Regions from separate parts of the Streptomyces sp. NBC_00872 genome, predicted to be linked through region 1. Evidence: riboswitches for the same ligand, from Rfam matches in the RefSeq annotation. Region 1 holds a riboswitch; the other holds the start of a gene.
What was found. A riboswitch is a leader RNA that binds a small molecule or an ion and turns the genes downstream of it on or off. The one in region 1 is predicted to bind glycine.
Positions count from the first base shown of each region.

Region 1 (15,249 bases):
TCGGGTGCGTAGGGCGGCAGATAGAAGATGGTCAGCCAGTCCCGGGACGCGGCGAACTCCCGCAGGCCGGCGGCCTTGTGGACGTTGAGGTTGTCCCAGACGAGCACGATCGGGCCGCGGAGCTGCTGGTGTGCGGAGATCAGCAGGTCGCGGTAGTCACGCCAGGAGAAGCTCTTGCGGCCGTCGCGGCGGCCGTCGTCCCGGCGTGGCCGGTAGATCAGCCTCGACCGGTGGCCGGGTTTGTAGCAGGTCAGCGCGGCGATCGATATCCGCCTGCGGGAACGGCAGCGGACTCGCACCACCGGGGTCCGGCCACGCTGGGACCAGGTCTTCGCGTGCGGCGGCGTCATGGAGAATCCGGCTTCGTCCTCGAAGACGAGCCAGGCTCCACGGGCCGCCGCGAGCCTTCCGCGCAGGGCCACACCTCCTTGACCCACCCGGCTACCGCCTCGTCGTCCCGCTCCATCGCCCGTCGCGCCGGGACCTGGCAGGACCAGCCGTTGCGGACCAGGAGCTTGCGGACGCCCTGGACGGTGTAGGCCAGGTGGAAGCGCCGGCCGATCACCGTCTTGATCCGCGCCAGCGTCCATCGCTGGTCCTCCCAGCCGTGCGCGGCCGGCCCCTTGGCCAGCTCCGCCTCCAACTGCGCGAACTGCTTCTCGCTCAACCTCGGCACCGACGCCGGCCCCTGCGACCGCAGAGCCCTCAAACCGCCCTCGTCCCACACCCGCCGCCACCGCTGGACCGAGCGGACACCGACCCGCAGATCCCTGGCGATCACCGAACTCGCCTCGCCCTGGGCAAACCCCTCAGCCGCCCGGAGTCGTAACTCCTCACGGAACTGCTGCCGTTCGGCGGTCAGCCCGCCCCCTTGTGAATACCGCATGCCCCGGTGATACCGCAGCCAACGGACACCCGTCAGCCCCTACGACACCACGAGTTCAACCTCAGTAGCCTGGGATGCCGAAGGGACAGTTCAATCTCAAGGCCGCCGCATTGCAGAACCTCAGCGACAGCGGGGTGCTCTACAAAGCGCCGAATCCGGTTGCCCGCGATTCCTCGATAACCAACAATTATAAAGCGAATCTAATTGCTCGCGTATTTGATCAGTTTGGCTCCACCAATCCGGTGTTTGCGGCCGCTCTGAGGACTCGCCTTCTGACGCGAATGAACCCAGATCATGTTTGGGAACTTCAGTTGGGCGGTCCGGATGATGTGGGCAATCTGCATATTCTAGACGCGTTCACCAATCAGACGATTGGTCGTGAGATATGGGGGCAAATTAGAACCCTTCCTGACTATACGCCGATCCGAATTAATATTATGGGGCCGTCATGATCTCTCTTGAACTTCGCCAAGCCTTCGCAGTTGCTCGGGATGCGGTGCGGCTGGAGCCGGAGTGGGCCATGATGAATTCCATCCCGGAGGGGGTTCGTGGCGGCCCTGGCGCGGAGGAGGTTCCGGGGGATTACCTGGAGTTTCTTTCCGTGGCCAATGGGGCAATCTTCGGCAGGATCGTTATTTTTGATGCCGCGACTATCGGTGAGATGCAATTCTATGCTGACGAGACTGAAGGTGCGCCGGTTCGACTTGGGCGTGAGTCATGGTTTTGCTTCGGGAAAGTGAATGATGATCCTCTCTTTATTTCTCGGCGCGACGGTTCGGTGTGGGGTTTTCCCGATATGGGTATCATCTGGTGGCAGAGTGATATCTTCGAGCGCCTTGCGGGCGATCTTGATGAATTTCTTCTGAGGTGCGTATTTGGTCGCGGATACTTGTCTGTCTCGGGTGCTTCGGAAGGTGATCAGTGGTGGCGTTTGCTGACGCATACGGGCAGTGCCGAGTAGGGGATTACCATTTTGACGGCCGTCGGGCTGTGGCTGTGCTAGAAAGTGCTGTCGTCTATTGCGAGCGCACCTGTGGGAAGCGGACAGTTTTTGGCTTCGGGACTGTGCCATTCCAGTTCCTGGTCCGACTGTCAACCGGTAGCCGGACGCCATTTGGCAGCGCAATACTTCGCTTCGTCGTGGCGAAGTCGAGAAGCATCACTAACTCAAGGTTCTCGCGTAGGCGCCGGGTAGATCTTCCTGAAATGGAATCCTGTACCAGTTGGTCATGCTAAGCGCCTCGATGCGGGGGAAGAGACCTGGGGCCCGACTGACGGACCCTGCTGGTGATCGTTCTCCCAGGGACTTTCAGGGGCTTTCAGATCTGTCAGAGGGGCTTTCCAGGGTGAATCCGCTGCGCGTGCGGGGAGAGTCCGTGACAGAGCTGAAAGACGGGAAACCGCTGATCAGAGTGCGTTTCCTCAGCACTCGATGATGTTCACCGCGAGGCCGCCGCGTGCCGTCTCCTTGTATTTGACGGACATGTCCGCGCCCGTCTCCTTCATGGTCTTGATGACCTTGTCCAGGGAGACCTTGTGGCTGCCGTCGCCACGCAGGGCCATCTTCGCCGCCGTGACCGCCTTGACCGCCGCCATGCCGTTCCGTTCGATGCACGGGATCTGCACCAGACCGCCGACCGGGTCGCAGGTCAGGCCCAGGTTGTGTTCCATGCCGATCTCGGCCGCGTTCTCGACCTGTTCCGCGCTGCCGCCCAGGACCTCCGCGAGTGCGCCCGCCGCCATGGAGCAGGCGGAGCCCACCTCGCCCTGGCAGCCGACCTCGGCGCCGGAGATGGAGGCGTTCTCCTTGAAGAGCATGCCGATGGCGCCCGCCGCCAGCAGGAAGCGGACCACGTTCTCGTCCTTCTCCTCCGCCGTGGCGCCGCCCGCCGCGAAGTTCATGTAGTAGTGCAGGACCGCCGGGATGATGCCCGCGGCGCCGTTGGTGGGGGCGGTGACCACCCGGCCGCCCGCCGCGTTCTCCTCGTTCACGGCCATCGCGTAGAGCGTGATCCACTCCATGGCGTGCGCCTGCGGGTCGCCCTCGGCGCGCAGCTGGCGCGCGGAGTGGGCGGCGCGGCGGCGGACCTTCAGCCCGCCCGGCAGGATGCCCTCGCGGGCCATCCCGCGTGAGACGCACGCCTGCATCACCCGCCAGATCTCCAGCAGTCCGGCCCTGATCTCGTCCTCGGTGCGCCAGGCCTTCTCGTTCTCCATCATCAGCGCGGAGATCGACAGACCCGTCTCGCCCGACAGCCGCAGCAGCTCGTCACCCGTGCGGAAGGGGTGGGTCAGCACGGTGTCGTCGAGCTTGATCCGGTCCTCCCCCACCGCGTCCTCGTCCACCACGAACCCGCCGCCCACGGAGTAGTACGTCTTCTCCAGGAGGAGGCCGCCGTCGCCGTCGTAGGCGAGGACCGTCATCCCGTTGGCGTGGTACGGCAGGGCCTTGCGGCGGTGCAGGACCAGATCCGTAGCGGCGTCGAAGGCGATCTCGTGCACACCGAGCACATTGAGCCTGCCGCCGGCGCGGATACGTTCCGCCTGCTCGTCCGCGCTCTCCACGTCGACGGTGCGCGGGGAGTTGCCCTCCAGGCCGAGCAGAACGGCCTTCGGGGTGCCATGGCCATGGCCGGTCGCGCCGAGCGAGCCGTACAGCTCGGCGCGGATCGAGGCGGTGTGGGCGAGCAGGCCCTCGTTCTTCAGTCGGCGGGCGAACATCCGCGCCGCGCGCATCGGACCGACCGTATGGGAGCTGGACGGGCCGATACCGACCGAGAACAGGTCGAAGACCGAGATGGCCACGGGGGTGACTCCTTGCTGAGTGGTAGACGCCGTTGTCTGCCGGGGTGGTGCAGAGATGACGCGTACATACGGTTCGGGGCACCGCGCCGCACGGTCCAGTGTGCGCGGTGCCCCGTGAACCCCGGCCGAACGGATCACGTCGGACCGGGTGTTGCGGTGTATTCGAGCCGAACGCCACGTGGTCCGGGCCGAGTGCCACGGCCGGGCCGAGCGAACGCCACGATCGGGCCGGCCCGAATGCCACGGTCGGGCCGGACCGATCGCCCGGCTGGTTCGAGCCTGCTGGTTCGAGCCGGGTGGACGATCGGTCCGGGCCCTTGAGCCGGCCGTGGTTACTTCAGGCCGGGGTACAGCGGGTGCTTCACGGCCAGCGCGGAGACCCGCCCGGCCAGTTCGTCACGGTCGAACGACGGCTTGAGCGCCGTCGCGATGATCTCCGCGACCTCGGTGAAGTCCTCGGTGGTGAAGCCGCGGGTGGCCAGCGCCGGGGTGCCGATCCGCAGGCCCGAGGTGACCATCGGGGGACGCGGGTCGTTCGGGACGGCGTTGCGGTTGACCGTGATGCCGATCTCGTGGAGCCGGTCCTCCGCCTGCTGGCCGTCCAGCTCGGAGTCGCGCAGATCCACCAGGACCAGGTGCACGTCCGTACCGCCGGAGAGTACGGAGACGCCCGCCTCGGCCACATCCGGCTGGACCAGCCGCTCGGCGAGGATCCGGGCGCCCTCCAGGGTGCGCCGCTGGCGCTCCTTGAACTCCTCCGTCGCCGCGATCTTGAAGGAGACCGCCTTGCCCGCGATGACATGCTCCAGCGGGCCGCCCTGCTGACCCGGGAAGACCGCGGAGTTGATCTTCTTCGCCAGCTCCTTGGTGGAGAGGATCACACCGCCGCGCGGACCGCCCAGGGTCTTGTGCGTGGTCGTGGTGACGACATGCGCGTGCGGCACCGGGTTGGGGTGCAGCCCCGCCGCGACCAGACCGGCGAAGTGCGCCATGTCGACCATCAGATACGCGCCGACCTCGTCCGCGATCCGGCGGAACGCCGCGAAGTCGAGCTGACGGGGGTACGCCGACCAGCCGGCCACGATCAGCTTCGGACGGGACTCCTTGGCGAGCCGCTCGACCTCGGCCATGTCGATCTGGCCGGTCTCGCCGTCGACGTGGTAGGCGACGACGTTGTAGAGCTTGCCGGAGAAGTTGATCTTCATGCCATGGGTGAGGTGCCCGCCGTGGGCGAGGTTCAGACCCATGATCGTGTCGCCGGGGGAGAGCAGCGCGAACATCGCCGCCGCGTTCGCCTGGGCGCCCGAGTGCGGCTGTACGTTCGCGTGCTCGGCGCCGAACAGCGCCTTCACCCGGTCGATGGCGATCTGCTCGACCACATCGACATGCTCGCAGCCGCCGTAGTAGCGACGGCCGGGGTAGCCCTCGGCGTACTTGTTGGTCAGGACGGAGCCCTGCGCCTCCATGACCGCGACCGGGGCGAAGTTCTCCGAGGCGATCATTTCGAGCGTGGACTGCTGGCGGTGGAGCTCGGCGTCGACCGCGGCGGCGACGTCCGGGTCGATCTCATGGAGTGAGGAGTTCAGAAGCGACTTCGAAGACATCACAGTCCCTGGGGTGTCAGTGGCCGGAGCAGATCAGTTGCCGGAAAAGTCTCGGTACTCGTCGGCGGTGAGCAGATCGGACGGCTCTTCCGCCACGCGTACCTTGAACAGCCAGCCGCCTTCGAACGGAGCGGAGTTCACCAGTGAGGGGTCGTCCACCACGTCCTGGTTCGTCTCGGTGACGTCACCGGTCACCGGGGCGTAGAGATCGCTGACCGACTTGGTCGACTCCAGCTCCCCGCAGGACTCGCCCGCGGTCACCGTGTCACCGACCTCCGGGAGCTGGGCGAACACGACATCGCCGAGGGCGTTGGCCGCGTACTCGGTGATTCCGACCGTCGACACCCCGTCCTCGGGGTCGGTCAGCCACTCGTGCTCCTTGGTGTAGCGGAGCTGCTGGGGGTTGCTCATGACCTGAATTCTCCTGTACGCGGGGGAGTGGTGCGGAACGGCTGTCTTACGGAACGAGATGGAACGAGACGGAACGAGACCGGAACGGGATACGGCAGGGCGGCTTCGGGACCGCTCCGGGACCGCTCCGGGACGGTACCCGGACGGTTCCGGGGCGGTCCCTGGACGGCTCAGGAGCGGTCCAGGGACGGTACCGGGACCCGAGAGGACGACACCGGGGCGCCCGGGAAGGGCCCGGGAAGGCGGGACTCCAGGGCCCGGGAAGGCGGGACTCCGAAGTCGTCCGTATCACTTCTGGCGCTTGTAGAAAGGCAGCGCCACGACCTCGTACGGCTCGTGGGTGCCCCGGATGTCGACCCCGACGCCCGGCGTCCGCGGCCCGGCGTACGAGGCGTCGACGTACGCCATGGCGATCGGCCTGCCCAGGGTGGGGGAGGGAGCGCCCGAGGTGACCTCGCCGACGACCACGCCGTCGGCGACGACCTGATAGCCCGCCCGGGGGACCCGGCGGCCCTCGGCGACCAGACCGACCAGCTTGCGGGGCGGGGCGCTCGCGGCGCGCTCGGCCGCCGCCTCCAGGGCCTCGCGTCCGACGAAGGCGCCCTCGTTCGACGTCTTCCCGAACTTCACGACCCGGCCGAGGCCCGCGTCGAACGGGGTGAGACCGGTGGTCAGCTCGTTCCCGTACAGCGGCATCCCGGCCTCCAGCCGGAGGGTGTCGCGGCAGGAGAGCCCGCACGGCACCAGGCCGACGCCCTCGCCGGCCTCGGTCAGCGCCCGCCACAGCGTCTCCGCGTACTTGGGCTCGACGAACAGCTCGAAACCGTCCTCGCCGGTGTAGCCCGTCCGGGCGATCAGGGCCGGGACACCGGCCACGGTGCCCGGCAGACCCGCGTAGTACTTGAGCCCGTCCAGATCGGCGTCGGTCAGCGACTTGAGGATGCCCGGGGACCGCGGCCCCTGGACGGCCAGCAGCGCGTACGCGTCACGGTCGTCGCGCACCTCGGCGTCGAAGCCGTCCGCGCGGGCGGTCAGCGCGTCCAGCACGGTCTGGGCGTTGGAGGCGTTGGCGACGACCAGGAACTCGTCCTCGCCGAGGCGGTAGACGATCAGGTCGTCCAGGATCCCGCCGTCCTCCCGGCAGATCATGGTGTAGCGCGCGCGGCCCACGGCGACGGCGCCGATGTCGCCGACCAGCGCGTAGTCGAGCAGCCGCCCGGCGGCGGGTCCCGAGACGGTGATCTCGCCCATGTGCGAGAGATCGAAGAGCCCGGCCCTGGTCCGTACGGCGTTGTGCTCGTCGCGCTCGCTGCCGTACCGCAGCGGCATGTCCCAGCCCGCGAAGTCGGTCATGGTCGCGCCCAGCGCGCGGTGCGTGGCGTCGAGAGCGGTCGTACGGGGGGTACTGCTCGGCGGGGCGTGATTCATCGGAGTGGCTCCCAGGGCATGACGACGAGGACGGTCCTCCCCATCTGTCATCGGAACCTGAGAGGTTCACCACGACCACCCGTATCAGGGGTCATGACTTGCACCTTGGGTGGAGCCGCCGCACAGCGGCCCGCTTTTCAGATCTGCCTCATCCACGCGGTACGGGGCCTGAGAGATTCAAGGGAGGAACTTGCTCCTTCGGCGCCCGGCGCACACGGTGACCGGGACTCTCCCGCGCGGATTCAAACGGCCGGTATGCAGTTGGCGGGCACATCATCGCACGCATCCGGGTGGTTCGGAGCGCCTGGCCCGCAACTTGCCGGACGGCGTGAAAAGCTTGTAGCGCATTACCATTTCTTTACACTTTGTGGGCAAGGTTCATGGGCCAGACCGACTGAGCTGACAGGGGGGACGGCGAACATGTCGCAGAGGGCGGGGGCATATGTGACGACCGCGGGGGTGCCGGCGCAGCAGGGGGTGTCCGACCGGGAGGCCGTGGCGCGGCCCGTGGCGGTCGTACGGGACCTACGGGGGCGGCGGGGCCGGGTGCCGGAGTCCCTGGTCTTCACCTCGGGGGATCTGGTGGTGGTCTCCGGGCTGCCGGGCAGCGGCAAGTCCACCCTGATCCGGCGGGCCGCCGCGGGCGGCGGGATCGACTCGCAGGACGCCAGGGACCGCTGGGAGCGCAGACTGCCGGGCAGCCTCCCCTATGCCGTCTACCGACCGCTCGTCCGTATAGCGCATTACGCGGGACTGCGGCGCGCGCTCCGCTCCGGCGAGAGCGTGGTCGTGCACGACTGCGGTACGCAGAGATGGGTACGGCGCTGGCTGGCCCGTGAGGCCCGCAGACGGGGCCGCGGGCTCCATCTCGTCCTGCTGGACGTGGCACCGGAGGTGGCCCGCGAGGGCCAGCGGGAGCGTGGTCGCGGGGTCTCCGGCTACGCGTTCGCCCGTCATCGAAGGGCCGTCCGCCGTCTGCTGGGCGGTGCCGAGTCGGGCCGGCTGCCCAAGGGCTGTGCCACGGCGGTGCTCCTGGACAGGGACGCGGCGGGAGCGCTGGACCGGATCGTCTTCCCCCCGAAGCCCGGCCCCTGACCCCGAAGCCGGACCCGTGACGGCGCGGTGACCACCGCACGAGCGGGTACGGGCCCTCGCCTGCGGCGTTAGGGTGCTGCGGCAGGCACGAGGGTGGAGGAAGCGACTGTGAACACTGCATGGCCGGGCAATGAGCTGGAAGAGGTGCTCGCCGCCTCGCTCGGCAGCCGGGGGGCGGGCGGCCGGCTGGTGGAGGTGCTCGGACGCAGCGAGGTCTGGGTGCCGCTGCCCAACGGCGGGGGGCCGGACAGCCCCGGTCTCGATCTGCCGACCCTGGAGATAGAGGGCGCGCCCTATGTCCCGGTCTTCAGCTCCCAGCAGCAGTTCCTCCAGTGCGTCGGCGCCCATATGCCCTTCACCGTGGCGCCGGCCCGTGATTTCGCCCGGGGTCTGCCGCCGCAGCTCGGTATCGCGGTCAACCCGGGCGGCATGGTCGGACTGCCGCTGCCGCCGCCCGCCGTCGCCGAGCTGTGCCGGGCGGGACGGACCCCGCTCGACGGACAGGCGAGCGGCGGCCGGGTCAGGCTCTTCCAGCCGGACTGGCAGGAGGACCCGGTCGACTTCCTCTCCGCCGCCGCGGAGGAGTTCGAGACGTCCGGTGTGGTGCTCTCGGCCCGCCGCGCGCTCGCCAGCGTCGAGGGGGACTCCCCGGCGCTCTTCATCGGCGTACAGCTCTCGTCCTGGGAGGCCGCCGACCGCAACGCGCCGCTGGACGCGCTCGGGCGCGCGCTGGGGCGGGTAGGGGTGGGCTGGCCCGTCAATCTGATCCTGCTGGATGTGGCCCAGGACCCGGTGGGCGACTATCTCCTGGCGAAGGTGCGGCCGTTCTACCAGCGCGCGTAGAGGCGTCGGCCGCGGCGGTCGCGGGTACGAGAGGCGCGATACGCGAAGAGCGGCCGACCGGACGGAGCACAGGCCCCGTCCGGTCGCCGGCGGGGAGCGCACCGGCGTCAAGGGTGTGTCAGGACGGCCCCCTAAGCTGGTTTGATGGCTGGGCCCCCGTGTGCCGGTACGGGCCCTCCCGCACAGGGGCCGACGGGCTCCGGGGGTGCTGGCCGAATGGTGGATCGAAGAGGGGCGGGACCCAGAGTGAGCGCGTCAGGCACCGCGGCGGCCGGGCAGGTCGAGCAGATGCTGCGCCAGGTGACGCCAGGACGCTACGACGCGTACGAGGCGCTCCTCCAGGCTCTCGCCGACGACAGCGTCTGGATGCTGCTCTGGCACGGCCGGACCGGCTCACCGGACTCCCAGTACGGCAACATGGAGGTCGACGGGCTCGGGTACGCCCCGTGCGTCACCTCCGCCCAGGAACTCGCCGTCAGCGGCTGGACCCGCGCGCACGAGGTGGTCACCGGCCGCGACATCGCCCGCGCGCTCTACCCCGACCGCTGGGGCATCTGGCTCAACCCGCACGCGCCCGGCGGCGGGGTCGGCATCCCCTGGCTCGATCTGCGGCGGATCGCCACCGGGCTGGAGCGGATGCCCGCGGGACCGCTGCGGCTCTCCGAACCGGCCATCGCGCTTCCGCAGTTCTACGCCCTGCTCACCCAGAACGCCCACCGCACCCCCGCGGTCCGCTCGCTGCGCCGCGCCTGGGTGCAGCCGGCGCTCGGGGTGCCGTATCTGACGATCGGCCTCGATCTGTACGACACGAGCCCGGCGTCCGTCGACTCCGTACGCGCGATGATGCGGCAGTCGATCACGGCGGTCCCGGACGGACTGCCGGTGTCGACGGTGGCGATGTCCGACGAGTACGACCCGGTGACGATGTGGCTGCGGGCCAATTCCCGTCCGTTCTACGACCGTGAGGCGCACGCGGGGCCGGCACCGACCTCCGGATACGGCTATCCGCCGCCCGCTTCCCACGCGTACTGAGCGTCCGAGCGTCCCCCGCGTCCGCCGACGACCTGCCACGCACGATACGGATGCTCTGGTTCCGCCGTAGATCAGGCGAGTTGAGTCGTATGTCCGATCTGGTGGAATAGTGACCGAGTTGGTCCGCTGAGACGGGCGTGCCGTCCGGATAACGGAACACCTCTACCCGCATCACGTTTGAGCAAACATTCCCCGTTGGGGCTGGCGGGTGATCGCGAAGTGGTTGAAGACTCCGGGGAGCAGGTGGTCTCGGCCTAGTGTGCGATGCGCTGACAGAAGCAGTTCCCGCCACAGGGAGACCACGTGCGTCATGTGATGTGAAAGTGCCGCTACAGCGGCGGTCATGGGCCGGCCACCGTCGGCCGAGAGGGGTCTCCAGCGCAATGACGGCACCTATCGAGACCACCGGGTCGGCGGCGACAGCGCAGCCGGAAGCGGTCCTGGAGGGCGCCGGGGGCAAGCAGATCGAAGGCCGTTCGCTCGGCCGGATCGCGTGGACGCGTTTCAAGCGGGACAAGGTCGCCGTAGCGGGCGGCGTCATCGTGATCCTGCTGGTTCTTGTCGCCGTACTGTCCAAACCGATCCAGGCGGTGTTCGGTCTCGACCCCAACGCCTTCAACCAGGATCTGGTCGACCCCACCCTGCTGGCGCCCAAGGGGGGCTTCGGCGGTATGAGCTGGGATCACCCGCTGGGCGTCGAACCGCAGACCGGGCGTGACATCCTGGCCCGTATCATCGAGGGCTCCTGGGTCTCCCTGGTGGTCGCGGCCGGATCGACGTTGCTCTCGGTCGTCATCGGCGTCGTGATGGGCGTCGTGGCGGGTTTCTACGGCGGTTGGGTGGACAGTGCCATCAGCCGCATGATGGACACCTTCCTCGCCTTCCCGCTACTGCTTTTCGCGATCTCGATCTCGGCGTCGCTCCAGGGCGACGCGTTCGGTCTTGAGGGGCTTCCGCTCCGTATCGCCGTACTGATCTTCGTGATCGGCTTCTTCAGCTGGCCGTACATCGGCCGGATCGTGCGCGCGCAGACGCTCAGCCTGCGTGAGCGGGAGTTCGTGGAGGCGGCCCGGTCGCTGGGGGCGCGGGGGCCGTTCATCCTGTTCCGGGAGCTGCTGCCGAACCTGGTCGCGCCGATCCTCGTGTACTCCACCCTGCTCATCCCCACCAACATCCTCTTCGAGGCTTCCCTGAGCTTCCTGGGTGTGGGTATCGCTCCGCCACAGGCTTCATGGGGCGGCATGCTGTCCACCGCGGTCGACCTCTACCAGGTCGACCCGATGTTCATGATCATCCCCGGCATGGCGATCTTCATCACCGTGCTGGCTTTCAATCTGCTGGGGGACGGGCTGCGTGACGCACTCGACCCCCGTGGCAAGTAATAGCGGCCCTGCCGCATCGGTCAATCGAGGGGGCTTTCCTCAGGATGAACAGCAGAAAGACGGCAGCGGCCATCGCCGTGACGCTGGCCATGGCGCTCGGTGCGAGTGCCTGTGGCAGCTCCGACAAGAACGACAGTGACGGCAACAAGGGCGGCGGCAGCGCCAAGGCCGATGCCGCGATGTCGAGCATTGTCAACTCGACCGACAAGAAGGGGGGGACGGTCGTCTTCGAGCACTCCAGCGGCCCGGACTCCCTGGACCCGGGCAACACGTACTACGGCTGGGTGCAGAACTTCTCCCGCCTGTACGGCCGTTCCCTGGTCACCTTCAAGCCGGCCGCCGGCAAGGAAGGTCTCGAGGTCGTCCCCGACCTGGCGACCTCGCTCGGCAAGGCCAGCCCCGACGCCAAGACCTGGACGTACACGCTCCGCAAGGGCGTGAAGTACCAGGACGGCACCGAGGTCACCTCGAAGGACGTCAAGTACGCCATCGAGCGCAGCAACTTCGCGCCCGAGGCGCTGTCCAACGGCCCGACGTACTTCAAGGCCTACCTTGAGGGCGGCGACAAGTACAAGGGTCCGTACAAGGACAAGTCCCCCGAGGGTCTGAAGTCCATCGAGACCCCGGACGACTACACGATCACCTTCAAGCTCAACAAGCCGTTCGCGGACATGGACTACCTGGCCGCCTTCTCGCAGACCGCTCCGGTCCCGCAGAAGGCCGACAAGGGTGCCGAGTACGTCCAGAACATCGTCTCCTCGGGTCCGTACAAGTTCGACTCGTACAGCGAGAGCAGCGGTGCGACGCTCTCCCGGAACCCCGAGTGGGACCAGGCGAACGACCCGATCCGCAAGGCGCTGCCGGACAAGATCGAGCTGAAGCTCAACGTCAACGCGACGACGATCGACGAGCACCTGCTCAACGACACGATCACCGCGGACGTCGGCGGCACCGGTCTCCAGGCCAAGACGCAGCCGAAGGTGCTCGTCAAGGCGGACGAGAAGGCCAAGACGGACAACCCGTACGCGGGTGCGCTCCAGTACATGGCGATGAACGTCAACGTGAAGCCGTTCGACAACGTCGACTGCCGCAAGGCCGTCCAGTACGCGGTGGACAAGGCCGGTGCGGTCAACTCCATCGGTGGCTCGGTCAAGGGTGACCCGGCCAGCACGCTGATCCCGCCGTCGGTGAGCGGTTACAAGAAGTTCGACCTGTACGCGACGCCGGGCAGCAAGGGCGACGCGGCCAAGGCCAAGGAAGCGCTGACGGCCTGTGGCAAGCCGGGCGGCTTCAAGACCACGCTGACGGCCCGCGCGGACCGTCCCGACGAGGTCACCGTGGCCACCCAGATTCAGGAGAGCCTGAAGAAGGTCGGCATCACCGCGGAGATCAAGACGTTCCCGTCCGACAAGTACTTCACGGACTTCGCCGGTGTGCCGGACTGGGTCCACAAGAACAACGCGGGCCTCATGATGATGGCCTGGGGTGCCGACTGGCCGACCGGCTTCGGTTTCCTCGACCAGATCGTGAACGGTTCGGCCATCAAGCCCTCCGGTGGCACGAACCTGATGGAGCTGAACGACCCGAAGATCAACAAGGCGCTGTCGGACGGCATCGGCACCGTTGACCCCGCGGCCCGTCAGGCCGCCTGGGGCGATGTCGACCAGCTCGTCATGGAGAACGCCTCGGTCGTCCCGCTGTTCTACCGCAAGAACCTGCTCTACCGGCCCGAGTCCGCGGCCAACGTCACTGTCACCGAGGCCTACCTCGGCATGTACGACTACGTGCTGATGACCTCGACGAAGTAGTGACACCGGGCCTCGTGCCCCGTAACACGAAGTAACACCTGTACATCAAAACAGCACCCCCCTGAAAGGCAGGTGAAGGTGCCGGGCCGTCCAGGCGTATCCCGCCAGGACGGCCCGGCACCGCACGGCTGTGGCTGCGTACATCATCCGACGCGTCTTCGCCGCGGTGTTGCTGCTGCTGGTGGTCAGCGCAGTCACGTTCGCGATCTTCTTCCTTGTGCCCCGCCTCGGCGGGCAGACGACCGACTCGCTGGCCGCCCAGTACATCGGCAAGAGTCCCGACCCGGACGCCATCGCCGCTGTCAAGAAGAACCTGGGGCTCGACCAGCCCGTCTACCTTCAGTACTGGCACTTCATCAAGGCCATCGTGGTCGGCGCCGAGTACAACTTCGGCCCCAACCCCTCGGTCTGCCATGTGCCCTGCTTCGGCTACTCGTTCAAGACGCATGTCGAGATCTGGCCCGAGATAGTCCAGCGCATACCGGTGACCCTGTCGCTCGCCGTCGGTGCGGCGGTCCTCTGGGTGATCTCCGGTGTCGCGATCGGTGTGCTCTCCGCGCTCAAGCGGGGATCGATCTTCGACCGGCTGGCCATGGGCGTCGCCCTGGCCGGTGTCTCGCTGCCCATGTTCTTCACCGGTCTCGTCGCCCTCGCCCTGTTCAGCTTCCACTGGACGATCTGGGAAGGCCTCGAATTCGTACCGTTCACCGAGAATCCCGGTGAATGGGCGTGGAACCTGATTCTTCCCTGGTGCACGCTCGCCTTCCTCTACTCGGCGCTCTACGCACGGCTCACCCGCGCGGGAATGCTGGAGACGATGGGCGAGGACTACATCAGAACCGCGCGGGCGAAGGGTCTGCGGGAGCGCGACGTGGTCTTCAAGCACGGTCTGCGCGCCGCCCTGACCCCGCTCGTCACCATCTTCGGCATGGACTTCGCGCTGCTGCTCGGCGGCGCGGTCATCACCGAACGCGTCTTCTCCTTCCAGGGCATGGGCGCCTACGCCATCCAGGGCGTGACCCAGAGCGACCTGCCCAAGGTGATGGGTGTGACCCTGGTCGCCGCCTTCTTCATCGTTGTCTGCAACCTGCTGGTGGACCTTGTGTACGCCGCGATCGACCCCCGGGTGAGGCTCTCATGAGCGACGTACAGAAGACGGACGCGGACAAGGCCGCCACGGGTACGGGTACGACGGGTGCGGGCGCGGGCACGGGCACGGGTTCCGCCGGGGACGCCGCCGACAAGTTCCTCTCCGTACGCGATCTGCGGATCCACTTCGACACCGACGACGGTCTGGTGAAGTCCGTCGACGGCGTCAGCTTCGACCTGAAGGCCGGCCAGACCCTCGGTATCGTCGGGGAGTCCGGCTCGGGCAAGTCCGTGACCTCGCTGGGCATCATGGGGCTGCACAGCTCCGAGCGGGCCAGGATCTCCGGTGAGATCTGGCTGGACGGCGAGGAGCTGATCGGCGCCGGCACCGAGCGTGTGCGCAAGCTGCGCGGCCAGAAGATGGCGATGATCTTCCAGGACCCGCTGTCCGCGCTGCACCCGTACTACAGCATCGGCGCGCAGATCGTGGAGGCCTACCGCGTCCACAACGCCGTGGACAGGAAGACCGCCAAGAAGCGGGCCGTCGAGATGCTCGACCGGGTCGGCATCCCCGAGCCCGCGCGGCGCTACGACGACTATCCGCACCAGTTCTCCGGCGGTATGCGCCAGCGCGCGATGATCGCGATGGCCCTGGTCAACAACCCGCAGCTGCTGATAGCCGACGAGCCGACGACCGCCCTGGACGTCACCGTCCAGGCGCAGATCCTCGACCTCATCCGGGATCTCCAGAAGGAGTTCCACTCGGCGGTCGTCATCATCACCCACGACCTGGGCGTCGTCGCCGAGATCGCGGACGAGCTGCTGGTGATGTACGCGGGCCGCTGTATCGAGCGCGGTACCGCGGA
Region 1 is NZ_CP108806.1:2,721,745-2,736,993, reverse strand. Features, by position in the region: gene OG214_RS11615 (transposase) at 1-350, opposite strand, end outside; gene OG214_RS11610 (winged helix-turn-helix domain-containing protein) at 347-886, opposite strand; gene OG214_RS11605 (hypothetical protein) at 961-1,338, shown strand; gene OG214_RS11600 (hypothetical protein) at 1,335-1,847, shown strand; gene OG214_RS11595 (L-serine ammonia-lyase) at 2,309-3,691, opposite strand; gene glyA (serine hydroxymethyltransferase) at 4,024-5,295, opposite strand; gene gcvH (glycine cleavage system protein GcvH) at 5,329-5,706, opposite strand; gene gcvT (glycine cleavage system aminomethyltransferase GcvT) at 5,995-7,134, opposite strand; glycine riboswitch at 7,282-7,379, opposite strand; gene OG214_RS11575 (AAA family ATPase) at 7,555-8,229, shown strand; gene OG214_RS11570 (enhanced serine sensitivity protein SseB) at 8,338-9,072, shown strand; gene OG214_RS11565 (enhanced serine sensitivity protein SseB C-terminal domain-containing protein) at 9,319-10,104, shown strand; gene OG214_RS11560 (ABC transporter permease) at 10,488-11,486, shown strand; gene OG214_RS11555 (ABC transporter substrate-binding protein) at 11,531-13,294, shown strand; gene OG214_RS11550 (ABC transporter permease) at 13,425-14,435, shown strand; gene OG214_RS11545 (ABC transporter ATP-binding protein) at 14,432-15,249, shown strand, end outside.

Region 2 (15,249 bases), 4.9 Mb from region 1:
TGACTACGCCAAGGTCGAGGCCGACGCGGAGATCCGTGAGCACACCGTCGTCGGATCCAACGTGGTGGTCAAGACCGGTGCGTTCCTGCACAGAGCCGTCGTCCACGACAACGTCTACATCGGTCAGCACAGCAATCTGCGCGGCTGTGTGGTCGGCAGGAACACCGACATCATGCGGGCGGCCCGGGTCGAGGACGGGGCGGTCATCGGTGACGAGTGCCTGGTCGGCGAGGAATCGATCATCCAGGGCAATGTGCGGGTCTATCCGTTCAAGACCATCGAGGCCGGTGCCTTTGTCAACACCTCGGTGATCTGGGAGTCCCGGGGACAGGCGCATCTCTTCGGCGCCCGCGGTGTCTCCGGCATCCTGAACGTCGAGATCACACCGGAAGTCGTGGTGCGGCTGGCGGGCGCGTACGCCACCACCCTCAAGAAGGGCTCCACCGTCACCACGGCGCGTGACCACTCGCGTGGTGCCCGTGCGCTGAAGCGGGCCGTGATCTCCTCGCTCCAGTCCAGCGCCATCGACGTACGGGACCTGGAGAACGTACCGCTGCCCGTCGCCCGTCAGCAGACGGCCCGCGGCAGCGCCGGCGGCATCATGATCCGTACCTCACCGGGTGTGCCGGACTCCGTGGACATCATGTTCTTCGACGAGCGGGGCGCGGATCTCTCCCAGGCGGGCCAGCGCAAGCTGGACCGGGTGTACGCGCGCCAGGAGTACCGCCGCGCGTTCCCCGGTGAGATCGGCGATCTGCACTTCCCGGCCAGCGTCTTCGACTCGTACACGGGCTCGCTGCTGCGCAATGTCGATACGACGGGGATCTCCGAGGCGGCCCTCAAGGTCGTCGTCGACGCGTCCAACGGCAGCGCGGGGCTCGTTCTGCCCAGCCTGCTGGGCCGGCTCGGTGTCGACGCGCTGACCATCAACCCGGGTCTCGACGAGTCCAGGCCGACGGAGACGGCCGAATCCCGACGGTCCGGACTGGTCAGACTCGGTGAGATCGTCGCTTCGGCGCGCGCCGCGTTCGGGGTGCGGTTCGACCCCGTGGGCGAGCGGCTGTCGCTGGTCGACGAGCGGGGGCGGATCATCGAGGACGACCGCGCCCTGCTGGTGCTGCTCGATCTGGTCGCCGCCGAGCGGCGCAGCGGGCGGGTGGCGCTACCGGTGACGACGACACGCATCGCCGAGCAGGTCGCCGCGTACCACGGCACCCAGGTGGCGTGGACGACCACCTCGCCGGACGATCTGACCCGGGTGGGCCGCGAGGAGTCGACGATCTTCGGCGGTGACGGACGTGGTGCCTTCATCGTGCCGGAGTTCAGCAGTGTCCTCGACGGTACGGCGGCCTTTGTGCGGCTGATCGGTCTGGTGGCGCGTACCCAGCTCACCCTCAGCCAGATCGACGCCCGTATCCCCCGTGCCCATGTGCTGCGCCGTGATCTGGCCACACCGTGGGCGGTCAAGGGACTGGTGATGCGCAGTGTCGTGGAGGCGGCCGGGGACCGGCAGGTGGACACGACCGACGGTGTACGGGTGGTGGAGGCCGACGGCCGCTGGGTGATGGTCCTGCCCGACCCCGCCGAGGCCATCACCCATCTGTGGGCGGAGGGTCCTGACGACGCCTCGGCCCAGGCGCTGCTCGACGAGTGGTCGGCCGTGGTCGACGGAGCCGGTCACTAGGGCGTATCGCGGGAGTTCGGTATCTCTCCGGGGACGAATTGCCGGATGAGACCGGTGTGCCGGACCTTTCCCACGGGACGGTCCGGCACACCGGTGGGGCCATTCGGCGGTAGCGGCTGCGACGTGCGACGATGTGCGGCATGCCGCAGCCGCCCCCCATTCGGAGCACCACTTCTCCGCCACCCCGCCCCGATGCGTCGATGTCGCTGCTGAACAATGTGATGGACCACAGCCTCGACGAGGGGTACGCGGAGGCGACGGCGCGCCGGGCCGCCGAGGAGGGCGGTCCGCGGAGCACGGTCCGGGCGAAGCTCTGGCTCGCCGCGGGTCTGGTGCTGGCGGCTTTGGTGGTCACGGTGGGCGCGGCCCAGGCGCGGATCTCGGCGCCGGTGGTGGCCAAGGAGCGCGAAGAGCTGATCGACCGTATCGACGCGGAGACCGCGGCGGCCGACGAGCTGGAGAAGTCGGTCGAGAAGCTCCGTACCGAGGTGGGGGCGCGCCAGCGAGCCGCCCTGCGCGCGCACGGAGGCGACACCGGAGGGACGGCCGGCCTGCTGGCGGGTGCGACGCCGGTGCGCGGTCCCGGGGTGAAGCTCGTGGTCGACGACGCCGAGGAGTCGGGTTCGGACGGCGGCGGACCGCGCGGGAGCAGCGGCTTCTCCGACACGGGCCGGGTGCGCGACCGGGACATGCAGCGAGTCGTCAACGGCCTGTGGGAATCGGGCGCGGAAGCGATCGCCATCAACGACCAGCGGCTCACGGCGCTGTCCGCGATCCGGGCCGCCGGTGACGCCGTACTGGTCGACAACAGGCCGCTGGTCCCGCCGTACACGGTGCTCGCGGTGGGGGACGGGAAGAAGCTGAGCACCGCGTTCCAGGACAGTGCCGATGGGCGGTATCTGCGTTCGTTGCAGCAGAACTTCGACATCCGCACCAGCATCTCCGATCAGGAGGAGGTGCGTCTTCCTGCCGCGCCGAGCCTGATCGTACGTACAGCAGAGCCGGGGACCACCGACGCCGGGAAGGGCGACGGGCAGGGCACGGCAGATACCGGGAAGGGCACATCGTGATCGCCGTACTGGGCCTCGTCGTGGGAGTCGTGGTCGGACTGTTGGTCCGGCCCGAGGTACCGGCGGTGGTCGAGCCCTATCTGCCGATCGCCGTCGTCGCGGCCCTGGACGCCGTCTTCGGCGGTCTGCGGGCCATGCTCGACGGGATCTTCGTGGACAAGGTGTTCGTGGTCTCCTTCCTGTCGAACGTGGTGGTGGCCGCGCTCATCGTCTTCCTCGGCGACAAGCTGGGCGTGGGTGCGCAGTTGTCCACGGGCGTGGTGGTCGTGTTCGGTATCCGGATCTTCTCCAACGCTGCCGCGATCCGCCGGCATGTCTTCCGGGCGTGAGGCCGATGAGCAGCGTGGAGACACCCAGGAACGAAGACGGCGCCGCCGGTACGGCCGGTACGGGGCTCCCGCCGGAGGGCGGGCCCCAACAGCTCACCGGCCGGCAGCGGTTGGCGGCGGGACTGTGGCCGCCGCGGGTCACCCGGGCCCAACTCATCGTCGCCGTACTGCTGTTCGTCCTCGGACTCGGACTCGCCATCCAGGTCAGGTCGAACAACGACGACAGCGCGCTGCGGGGCGCCCGCCAGGAGGACCTGGTGCGCATCCTGGACGAGCTGGACGACCGTACCCAGCGGCTGGAGGACGAGAAGCAGCGGCTGGACGACCAGCGCACCGAGCTGGAGAACAGCTCGGACCAGGCCGAGGAGGCCCGTAAGCAGACGCTGGAGAAGGAGCAGCAGCTCGGCATCCTGGCCGGCACGGCCGCGGCCCAGGGGCCCGGGATCACGCTGACGATCAGCGATCCGAGCGGCACGGTCGCGCCGGACATGCTGCTCGACGCGATCCAGGAGCTGCGGGCGGCGGGCGCGGAGGCCATCCAGGTCGACGGGGTGCGCGTGGTCGCGGATACATACTTCTCGGGTACGGGTGGTGACGTCCAGGTGGACGGCAGGCCGGTGACGGCCCCGTACGAGTTCGAGGTCATCGGCAAGCCGCAGGATCTGGAGCCCGCCCTCAACATTCCCGGCGGGGTGGTCCAGACCCTGGAGAAGGAGCAGGCCACGGCCACGGTGACGCGGGCTGAGAAGATCGTTGTGGACGCCTTGCGACCGGCGAAGCGGCCTGACTACGCTCGGTCGTCGTCGGGGTGACCCGGTGGTGCATGGCGGCTGTCGGACGCGGGCATGAGCTTGCGGGGGGTCGGCGCACGATCAGCGTGGTGTGTGGTGGAAACTGTCCGGTGGATACGGACGTTGTCAAGATGTCCGGGTCGGCAGGTGTGTTCATTCAGGGTTCGTCCTGCCCCACGGGCGGGTCTGTTTCGGTCAAGGGGAATCGCCCGTGAAGTTGTTTGGGAAGTTGTTCGGCAAGAGCGCACGCGAGGACGGCGGCGGTTCGGCCCGCCATCGCGCGTCGCGCCAGGGTCAGAGCGAGGAGCAGAGCGGTGAGCGCCCGCTCTTCCGCGACCAGGTGGGCGGTGAGTCCACCGGCGCGTCGTCTGTTGACCCCGCAGGTCCCGGCCGCATAGGTTTCGGGCAATCATCTGCCCCGGCGGGGCGGTCGCGGCAGGAGGATCCCACGATGGCGGGCTTGCCGGTCTGTACGAGGTGCGGACACCAGAACGCGGAATCGAGCCGGTTCTGCTCCAACTGCGGTGCGCCGCTGCGGGGCGGGGTGCCCGCCGAGCGCGCCTCGGAGACGACGTCCACGATCTCCATCTCGGGTCTTGAGGCGTACGACTCGGAAGTCACCGGCCAGACCTCGCTGCCGTCGCTCACGCCGGAGGCGCAGGCGGCCGTCGACGCGCTGCCGCTGGGTTCGGCGCTCCTGGTGGTGCGTCGCGGTCCGAATTCGGGCAGCCGCTTCCTGCTGGACAGTGAGCTGACGACGGCCGGCCGTCATCCGCAGAGCGACATCTTCCTTGACGACGTGACCGTGTCGCGCCGCCATGTGGAGTTCCGCAGGGGTGCTGACGGCCACTTCACCGTCTCGGACGTGGGCAGCCTGAACGGTACGTACGTCAATCGTGAGCGGATCGATTCGGTCCTGCTGGCGAACGGCGACGAAGTCCAGATCGGCAAGTACCGACTGGTCTTCTACGCGAGCCAGCGGGGCGTGTGACCCTCAGGGAAGGTCCATGCTGCGAACACCGACGGGCGGTGCCGGACACGGCACCGCCCCCACGGGGCACCCGCTGGTGAGTATCGGCGTGGTGCTCAGCCGTCTCCGGGAGGAATTCCCCGAGGTCTCCATCTCCAAGATCCGTTTCCTGGAGGCGGAGGGACTGGTCGAGCCGCGCAGAACTCCCTCCGGCTACCGGAAGTTCAGTTCTGAGGACGTCGAGCGGCTGGCTCAGGTCCTGCGGATGCAGCGGGACCACTATCTTCCGCTGAAGGTCATCCGGGAGCATCTGGACGCCCGTGGCCGCGGCGCGCGGCCGTGCCCTCCGGGGCCGCAGCGGCAGCCGTCGGCGGACACCTTCGGCGAGCCGGAGCCCGAGTGGCCGACGGCGGCCAGGATCGGGCGTGAGGAGCTGCTGGCCGCCGTGGAGGTGGGCGAGAGCAGACTCGACGAGTGGGAGGCCTACGGCCTCATCACTCCGATGCCGGACGGCGCGTACGACGCCGAGTCGGTCACGGTCGCGAGACTTGTCTCGGATCTGGGGAGATTCGGCCTGGAACCGAGGCATCTTCGGGCCATGAAGGCGGCCGCGGAGCGTGAGGCGGGACTGGTCGAACAGGTGGTGGCGCCGCTGCGTCTGCACCGTAATCCGCAGACCAGAGCCCATGCCGAGGCCACCACGAAGGAGCTGGCGGCGCTCTCGGTACGGCTCCACGCGGCCCTTGTCCGGACGGCTCTCGGGGTCCGGCAGCACTGATCACGGGGGAGCCCGACTACCCAAACCTGCCGGGCACGTCCTAGGGTTACTGTGTGAACGAGCTCGACGTTGTGGGTGTCCGGGTGGAAATGCCCTCCAACCAACCGATCGTGCTCCTGCGTGAAGTGGGAGGCGACCGGTACCTCCCCATTTGGATCGGACCTGGGGAGGCGACCGCCATTGCCTTCGCCCAGCAGGGCATGGCCCCGGCGCGGCCGCTGACCCACGATCTCTTCAAGGATGTCCTTGAGGCGGTGGGTCAGGAGCTGACCGAGGTCAGGATCACAGACCTGCGTGAAGGGGTCTTCTACGCGGAGCTGGTCTTCGCCAGCGGTGTCGAGGTGAGCGCCAGGCCGTCCGACGCCATAGCGCTGGCACTGCGCACGGGTACGCCGATCTACGGCAGTGACGGGGTGCTGGACGACGCCGGTATCGCCATCCCGGACGAGCAGGAGGACGAGGTGGAGAAGTTCCGCGAGTTCCTCGACCAGATCTCGCCGGAGGACTTCGGAACCAACAGTCAGTAGTGGCCGCCGGTGAGTCCCGAGCCGGGCTCCGTCAGCACATTCGGTCAGCCCTTCCCCGAAAAGGGGCACGGGAAACCACTCTCAGGGTGATTATCACTCGGCGTGGCGAGTGTGGCGATCGTTGACGCACCCCGGGTGACTGCCTACCTTCGACAAGGCAGGTCTAGGACGGAGGGGTCGGCGTGAGAAGCAGCGGCGACAGTACGGCGGCGGGCGGTCCGTATCCGCTTCACGGCAGTGCGGCCGACCCCGGTGCGGAGACGGTCGGATACCGCGGCCCGACCGCGTGCGCGGCGGCCGGCATCACCTACCGCCAGTTGGACTACTGGGCCCGTACGGGACTGGTCGAGCCCAGCGTGCGTCCGGCATACGGATCGGGTACGCAGCGGCTGTACAGCTTCCGCGATGTGGTCGTCCTCAAGATCGTGAAGCGGTTCCTGGACACCGGGGTCGCGCTCCAGAACATCAGGGCGGCCGTCCAGCATCTGCGGGACCGGGGTTTCCAGGATCTGGACCGTATGACGCTCATGAGCGACGGTGCGACCGTCCATGAGTGCTCCTCGCCCGACGAGGTCGTGAGGCTGCTCCAGGGCGGCCAGGGCGTCTTCGGGATCGCCGTGGGCGTGGTGTGGCGGGATGTCCAGGCCGCGCTGTCGCAGCTCCACGGGGAGCGCGTCGACACCGGCGAGACGCTGATCGGTCACAATCCCGCGGACGAGCTGGCGCGGCGGCGCCGGGACAGGGCCGTCTGAGCGCGGGACGCCGGGCTTCGACTTCCGCCGGGAGACTGTCCGGGGCCGGAATTCCCGGCCGATTGTCAGTGGTGTGAGGCAGCATCGGTGGTGTGAGATCCACGCCGACGATCCTGCATCTGGACATGGATGCCTTCTTCGCCGCCGCCGAGCAGGCGGCGAAGCCGAGTCTGCGCGGAAAACCGGTGGTGGTGGGCGGTCTGGGCCCGCGCGGGGTGGTCTCGACCGCCTCGTACGAGGCACGGCGGTTCGGGGTGCATTCGGCGATGCCGATGGCCCAGGCGAGACGGCTCGCGCCGAACGCGGCGTATCTGGTGCCGCGGTTCTCGCTCTACCGCACGATCAGCGAGCAGGTCATGGAACTGCTCGGGAGACTCTCGCCGCTGGTGGAGCCGCTGAGTCTGGACGAGGCCTTCGTGGATCTGGAGGCCGGCGGATCGGCCCATGACACGGCCTCGGCGCTGGCGGCCGGTGAGCGGCTGCGGGGGGACATCAGGGCGGTCACCGGGCTGACCGGCTCGGTGGGGCTCGCCGGGTCCAAGATGCTGGCGAAGATCGGCTCGGAGCAGGCCAAGCCCGATGGACTCGTTCTCATCGAGCCCGGTACGGAGCGCGAGTTGCTGGGGCCGATGCCGGTGCGGACGCTGCCCGGGGTGGGGCCCGCGACGGGTGAGCATCTGCGCCGGGCCGGGATGACCACGGTCGCCGAGCTCGCCGAGGCGGGCGAGGACGAACTCGTACGGCTGCTGGGCAAGGCGCACGGCGCCTCGCTGTACCGGATGGCGCTCGGGCACGACGACCGGCCGGTGGTGTCGGAGCGCGAGACCAAGTCCGTGTCGGTCGAGGACACCTTCGACGTCGATCTGCACGACCGGGTGCGGGTGCGCGTGGAGGTGGAGCGGCTCGCGGACCGGTGTGTGCAGCGGCTGCGGGCGGCCGGGCACTCGGGACGGACGGTCGTGCTCAAGGTCCGGCGGTACGACTTCTCGACGCTGACCCGTTCGGAGACGCTGCGCGGGCCCACGGACGACCCCGGGGTGGTGCGTGAGGCCGCGGGGCGGCTGCTGGAGTCGGTGGACACGACCGGCGGGGTACGGCTGCTGGGGGTGGGCGTGACGGGCCTCGCGGACTTCACGCAGGAGGATCTCTTCGCCCAGGCCGCCGCGGCCGAGCGGCCCGCCGTCTCCACTCCCGCCGCCCAGGACGAGCCGGTGGAGCCCGTGGGATCACCGCCGGAGGGGGACGGGAGCGCCCCGGCCCAGGAGCCGGAGGCACCGGCCGAGCGGCGCTTCCCGGCCGGACACGATGTGCTGCACGCCGTGTACGGCGCGGGCTGGGTGCAGGGCAGTGGGCTGCGGCGCGTGACCGTACGGTTCGAGGAGCCGGGATCCGCGCCAGGGCGGGTGAAGACGTTCTGGGTCGACGATCCCGAGCTCGCGCTCTCCGAGCCGCTGCCCCTGGTGCCGGAGCCGCCGGGATCGGTCCGGCCCGGACAGCCGGAGTCCGGACGGTCGTCCTCGCCCCGGTCGTCCCTGTCTCAGTCGTCCTGGCCGGCCAGCCGTCCGAAGTCGCGTTCGGAGTCCCGTTCGGACAGCGACGCGGGCCGCTCCGGTGGTTCCGGCTCCGGCTCGGGCAGCGCGAGACCGTAGTGGTGGTAGAGCTGGAGCTCCTGCTCCGGGGAGAGATGGCGGCCGACGCCGAAGTCGGGGGCGTCCTTGATCAGCGCGCGCTCGAAGGGCACCTGGAGCGCGTCGTTCACCAGCGTGCTGGGTGCGAGGGGGACGAAGGCGTCACGGCTGAAGAGCCCGGTACGGACCGCCGCCCACTCCGGTACCCCGGTGGCGTCGTCCAGATACACCTCGTCCACCGTGCCGAGCCTGTGGCCATCGCGGTCGAACGCCTTGCGGCCTATCAGACTGCGCGGATCGATATCGGTCTCCACGGTCCCTCCAACTGGTCGCACATGCTCGTAACACTACAAAAGTGCACAACCGGGGCGTCGGCCACTCGACAGTCGTACGGAAGTCCTCGCTGGTAGTCTGGCGATGGCTGCTGACCCCGTGCGGGAGAGTCCTCCGGTGAACCGACCGGAGGCGCCGAAGGAGCAAATCCTCCCCGGAATCTCTCAGGCCCCCGTACCGCGCGGACGAGGTCACTCTGGAAAGCAGGGCGGGCGTCGGACGGCATCCGCTCTCACCGACGGTGAAAGCCGGCCCGCCGCGGGGCGGACCGGTGAAGCTCTCAGGTTGAGATGACAGAGGGGGAGGCCGTCCGGGCACCCGCGTCCTGGTGCCCCTCGTAGGTCGTGTCGGACCAGGAGGCCTCCCGATGACCGCCCACCGCATTCCGCTCGCGCAGCTTGAGCGAGGAATCCCCTTCGAACAGCGCCACATAGGGCCCGACGCCGGGGCGCAGGCGAAGATGCTGGCGCAGGTCGGCTACGGCTCGCTCGACGAGCTGACCACCGCCGCGGTGCCCGACGCGATCAAGAGCGCGGAGGCGCTGAATCTCCCCGGCGCGCGCACCGAGGCCGGGGTCCTCGCCGAACTGCGCACGCTCGCCTCGCGCAACGCCGTGGTGGCGCCGATGATCGGGCTCGGCTACTACGGCACGTTCACGCCGCCGGTGATCCTGCGCAATGTGATGGAGAACCCGGCCTGGTACACCGCGTACACGCCGTATCAGCCGGAGATCTCGCAGGGGCGCCTGGAGGCGCTGCTGAACTTCCAGACCGTCGTCGCCGAGCTGACCGGTCTGCCGACCTCGGGCGCCTCCCTGCTGGACGAGGGCACGGCGGCGGCCGAGGCGATGGCGCTCGCCCGCCGCGTCGGCAAGGTCAAGGGCGGTGTCTTCCTGGTGGACGCCGACGCCCTGCCGCAGACCGTCGCCGTGATCAGGACCCGCGCCGAGCCGACCGGTGTCGAGGTCGTGGTCGCCGATCTGAGCGAGGGCATCCCGGCCGAGGCCGCCGAGCGGGGTGTCTTCGGTGTGCTGATCCAGTACCCGGGCGCCTCCGGTGCCGTACGGGACATCAGGTCCGTCGTGGAGGAGGCGCACGGCCTCGGCGCGATCGTCACCGTCGCCGCCGATCTGCTCGCGCTGACCCTGCTCACCTCGCCCGGCGAACTGGGCGCGGACATCGCGGTCGGCACCACCCAGCGCTTCGGTGTGCCGATGGGCTTCGGCGGACCGCACGCCGGATTCATGGCCGTCCGGGAGAAGTTCGCGCGCAGCCTGCCGGGCCGGCTCGTCGGGGTCTCGGTGGACGCCGACGGGAACAAGGCGTACCGGCTGGCGCTCCAGACCCGCGAGCAGCACATCCGCCGCGAGAAGGCCACCAGCAATATCTGCACCGCGCAGGTGCTGCTCGCCGTCATGGCGGGCATGTACGCGGTCTACCACGGCCCGGAGGGGCTGCGGGGCATCGCCCGGCGCACCCACCGGTACGCGACGCTCCTCGCCGAGGGCCTGCGCGCGGGCGGGGTCGAGATCGTGCACGACGCGTACTTCGACACCCTCACCGCCCGGGTCCCCGGCCGGGCCGCCGAGGTGGTCGCCGCCGCCCGCGAGGACGGTGTCAATCTCCATCTCGTCGACGCCGACCACATCTCCCTCGCCTGTGACGAGACCACCGGCCGCGCCCAACTGACCGCCGTGTGGACCGCCTTCGGTGTCGACGGTGATCTCGACGCGCTGGACGCGACGACGGACGACGCCCTGCCCGCGGCGCTGCTGCGCACCGACGACTATCTGACGCACCCCGTCTTCCACCAGTACCGCTCGGAGACGGCGATGCTGCGCTATCTGCGCAAGCTCGCCGACCGCGACTACGCGCTGGACCGCGGCATGATCCCGCTCGGCTCCTGCACGATGAAGCTGAACGCGACCACCGAGATGGAGCCGGTCACCTGGCCCGAGTTCGGGGCGCTGCACCCCTTCGCGCCGGCCGAGCAGGCCCAGGGGTATCTGACGCTGATCAGGGAGCTGGAGGAGCGGCTCGCCGAGGTCACCGGCTATGACGCGGTGTCCCTCCAGCCCAACGCCGGTTCGCAGGGCGAGCTGGCGGGGCTGCTGGCCGTACGGGCCTACCACCGGGCCAACGGCGACACACAGCGCACCGTCTGTCTCATCCCGTCCTCCGCGCACGGCACCAACGCCGCGAGCGCGGTGATGGCCGGGATGAAGGTCGTCGTCGTCAAGACCCGTGAGGATGGCGACGTCGATGTGGAGGATCTGCACGCCAAGATCGCCCAGCACGGACCCGAACTGGCCGTTCTGATGGTCACCTACCCGTCCACGCACGGGGTGTTCGAGGAGCACATCCGTGACATCTGCGCGGCCGTGCACGACGCGGGCGGCCAGGTGTACGTGGACGGCGCGAACCTCAACGCGCTGGTGGGTCTCGCCAAGCCCGGCAGGTTCGGCTCCGACGTCTCGCATCTCAATCTGCACAAGACGTTCTGCATCCCGCACGGCGGCGGCGGCCCCGGGGTCGGTCCCGTGGGGGTACGGGCGCATCTCGCGCCGTATCTGCCCAACCACCCGCTCCAGCCCGCGGCGGGCCCCGCGACGGGTGTCGGCCCCATCTCCGCGGCCCCCTGGGGCTCGGCCGGCATTCTGCCGATCTCCTGGGCGTACGTACGGCTGATGGGCGGCGAGGGACTCAAGCGCGCGACCCAGGTCGCCGTGCTGGCCGCCAACTACATCGCCAAGCGGCTGGAGCCCCACTACCCGGTGCTCTACACCGGTCCCAACGGGCTGGTGGCCCATGAGTGCATCATCGATCTGCGTCCGCTCTCCAAGGCCACCGGTGTCAGCGTCGACGACATCGCGAAGCGGCTGATCGACTACGGCTTCCACGCGCCGACGATGTCCTTCCCAGTGGCGGGCACGCTGATGATCGAGCCCACCGAGAGCGAGGACCTGACCGAGATCGACCGCTTCTGCGAGGCGATGATCGCCATTCGCCGGGAGATCGAGAAGGTCGCGTCGGGCGAGTGGCCCGGGGACGACAACCCGCTGCGCAACGCCCCGCACACGGCGGCGGCGCTGGGTGGTGCGTGGGAGCACCCGTACGGCCGTGACGAGGCGGTTTTCCCGGCCGGGGTCTCCGCGGCGGACAAGTACTGGCCGCCGGTCCGCCGGATCGACGGTGCGTACGGCGACCGTAATCTGGTCTGCTCCTGCCCGCCGGTGGACGCCTACGACCACGCACACTGACGCCTGCGGCGCGGGCGGATGAGGACGGCGCGGGTGCGTCGTACGTCCGTGTCACACGTCGGGGCCGGTGCGGAGGAGGATCTCCGGGCCGGCCCCACTCATCTCTTGGCGGCCCGGAGGCCGCCCGGCGGCATCAGGCCGCCGTCACGACCTGTTCGGTCCGCAGCGGCCGGTGCGGGGCGATGATCTTCCCGTCCGGCAGCAGTTCACCGGTGTCCTCGAAGAGCAGGACGCCGTTGCACAGCAGACTCCAGCCCTGCTCCGGGTGGTGTGCCATCAGTCGTGCGGCGTCGCGGGCGGCGGAGTCGGCTGTCGGGCAGGCTGGTTGATGCTGGCACATGGGCGAGTTCTTTCGCTGTGTCGTGGTGAGTGTCCTGCGGCTCGATGTGGTCATGGCCGCCCCCCGTATCTGTTTGGTCCAGTCCTAGTGTTGCCCTACAGATGGCAATCCGCAGGGATTTCGCGGCAGCTCTTCCTTCTGCTTAAGGACGTGTCACCCAGCCGGACGGTTCAGTTCAACTGGACTGTCCTTTCGGGTGGTTCAGGGTGACCTGAGATGACTACTCCGCATGGGCAAAAGAGTGCCCCGCGACCGAAGGGGCCGCGGGGCACATAAGCAGGACGCCGAGAACGTACGGAAGAAACGCCGAAGCGCTTCAGGCCGGAGTACGCAGCAATGGAGCCGGAGCGAGTCTCAGTCCGATCATCGGCAGCAACTCCGTCACCCGGTGCGGACGGTGGGCGGCGAAGCCCGGCGGGGCCGGGGCGAGGGGAACCAGGATGTCGGTCGGCGCGGGTGCGCCGGTGGAGGCGTCCGCCTCCGTGTCGCCGTGCAGCCAGAGCGTGAGCATGTACAGCTCGGGGACCGACAGCAGCCTCGGCTGGTAGGCGGTCCCCAGGGTCTCCGCCTGGCGGAGCGCACGCTCCGTGGCGGCGATGTACGGGCCTTCGAAGAAGCGCGAGAAGGCCCAGCCGTCCGCGGTGAGCATGGTGTCGGCGGCGGCCACGGCGCGGTCGCCGCTGTGGATCAGGAACCGCCAGCCCGCCAGTCTGGTCTGCGGTGTGCGGCCCTCGGCGGTGCCCTTGTGGCTTGCCGGGGTGACATGACTGAGCACATGGACGGGAAGCGGCAGTTCGGCGCTCAACGGTCCCTGGACGGACTGGAGAGCGGGGGTGCGGGCATCGCGCACGGCGGTAGGGGAACCGAGTGCCGCGAGAACGCTGCGCAGCGCGGGCGCGGGAGCCGGGGGGACATGCAGCGGCATGGTGGGTTGCCTCTCACTTCTGGAGACAGGGTGATGCGTGAGGTGGAGCGTGGGCGGTGCGGACGTCACTGTCAGCAACCAAGGTCAGAGGTCGGCTCAAGGTCGGGACGTGACCGGACACCGGCTCTCTGCCTCGTGAGCGAAGTTTATACGACACGTGTTCACGGCATGTTTCTGCTAGCTCTCACAGATATTGCGGGCAAGACATATTCCGGTCCATCTTCCTGCGGACTTCCTGTTGATAAACAGTGAAGGCAGGCGCCTGGCCTGGGATTATTCACCCGGTGGGGTCGGCCGAAACTCGCCGCCGTTTTCCGCGGCCCATCGGGCGGCGCAAACGGAACCTGACCGCCATGCCATAGGAATGTGCCGCGCGACTCCTGTAGGCACTCTACCGGTCGCCGGGTGCGCGTGGGGCGTTACGGATCACCCAGTCTGGGCATTATCGATCGTGACGCGAGCGGCGGACGCCGCGGCTGCCCACTCGAGGAGGGACGCTTCGATGGGGGAGAAGGTCGACCCGGACGGTTCCGACCTGTCCGATCGGCGGAAATACCGCAGGAAGCTCCAGCAGTGCCTGGCGGTGCTGGGGCGGCTCCTGGCGGAGGAGAGGTTCGACCGGCCCAAGAATCTCATGGGTCTTGAGATCGAGCTGAATCTGGCGGGCTCCGACGGGATGCCCCGGATGATGAATGGGGAGGTGCTCGCACGTATTGCCAGCGGTGATTTCCAGACCGAACTCGGAATGTTCAACATGGAAGTAAACGTAGCGCCGCACCGGCTCTCAGGAAGAGTTTTCGATCAGCTTGCGGAAGAACTGCGCGCCGGTCTTGGATATGCCCACCGGAAAGCGAGCGAAGTCGATGCGGGCATCGTGATGATCGGAATTCTTCCGACGCTAGGCCGGCATGACGTGGTCTCCGCGAATCTGTCGGACGTCCACCGCTACACCCTGCTCAACGATCAGATGGTGGCGGCCAGGGGCGAGGATTTCACCCTGGACATCGAGGGCGTCGAGCGGCTCACATGCACCTCGTCCTCCATCGCTCCCGAAGCCGCCTGCACCTCCGTGCAGTTGCACCTCCAGGTCACGCCCGACCGGTTCGCCGATGTGTGGAACGCGGCGCAGGCGATGGCATCCGTGCAGGTGGCACTGGGTGCCAACGCGCCGTTCCTGTTCGGCCGTGAGCTGTGGCGGGAGTCCAGGCCGCCGCTGTTCGAGCAGGCCACCGACACCCGGCCGCCGGAGCTGAAGGCGCAGGGGGTGCGCCCCAGGACCTGGTTCGGGGAGCGCTGGATCGAGTCCGCGTACGACCTGTTCGAGGAGAATCTGCGCTACTTCCCGCCCCTGCTGCCGATCTGCGACGACGTGGATCCGCTGCGGGTGCTCGACGAAGGAGGCATGCCGGAGCTTCAGGAACTGACACTGCACAACGGCACGGTCTACCGCTGGAACCGTCCGGTGTACGAGGTCGCCGACGGCGCACCGCATCTGCGGGTGGAGAACCGGGTGCTGCCGGCCGGTCCCACCGTGACCGATGTGATCGCCAACGCGGCCTTCTACTACGGACTGGTGCGCGCGCTCGCCGAGGACGCGCGGCCGGTGTGGACCAGACTGCCCTTCGCCGAGGCCGCCGCGAACTTCGACACCGCGTGCCGTCATGGCATCGACGCCGAGCTGCGCTGGCCGCGCCCGGGGCGGGCCGCCGGGATCACCACCGTGCCGGTGGTCAAGCTCGTACGCGACGAGCTGCTGCCGCTCGCCGCGGCCGGGCTCGACGCGTGGCAGATCGAGCCCGCGGACCGGGACTTCTATCTCGGGGTCATCGAGGGACGGTGCAACCGGCGGATGAACGGGGCCTC
Region 2 is NZ_CP108806.1:7,577,638-7,592,886, forward strand. Features, by position in the region: gene OG214_RS32430 (mannose-1-phosphate guanyltransferase) at 1-1,684, shown strand, start outside; gene OG214_RS32435 (DUF881 domain-containing protein) at 1,825-2,754, shown strand; gene OG214_RS32440 (small basic family protein) at 2,751-3,083, shown strand; gene OG214_RS32445 (DUF881 domain-containing protein) at 3,089-3,895, shown strand; gene OG214_RS32450 (FHA domain-containing protein) at 4,044-4,865, shown strand; gene OG214_RS32455 (MerR family transcriptional regulator) at 4,882-5,622, shown strand; gene OG214_RS32460 (bifunctional nuclease family protein) at 5,676-6,149, shown strand; gene OG214_RS32465 (MerR family transcriptional regulator) at 6,332-6,901, shown strand; gene OG214_RS32470 (DNA polymerase IV) at 6,994-8,550, shown strand; gene OG214_RS32475 (PRC-barrel domain-containing protein) at 8,439-8,843, opposite strand; glycine riboswitch at 8,955-9,052, shown strand; gene gcvP (aminomethyl-transferring glycine dehydrogenase) at 9,230-12,121, shown strand; gene OG214_RS32485 (DUF5999 family protein) at 12,255-12,461, opposite strand; gene OG214_RS32490 (hypothetical protein) at 12,778-13,386, opposite strand; gene OG214_RS32495 (glutamate--cysteine ligase) at 13,889-15,249, shown strand, end outside.
Region 2: linked by a shared signal. The riboswitch ahead of gcvP (aminomethyl-transferring glycine dehydrogenase) and the one ahead of gcvT (glycine cleavage system aminomethyltransferase GcvT) in region 1 are both predicted to bind glycine.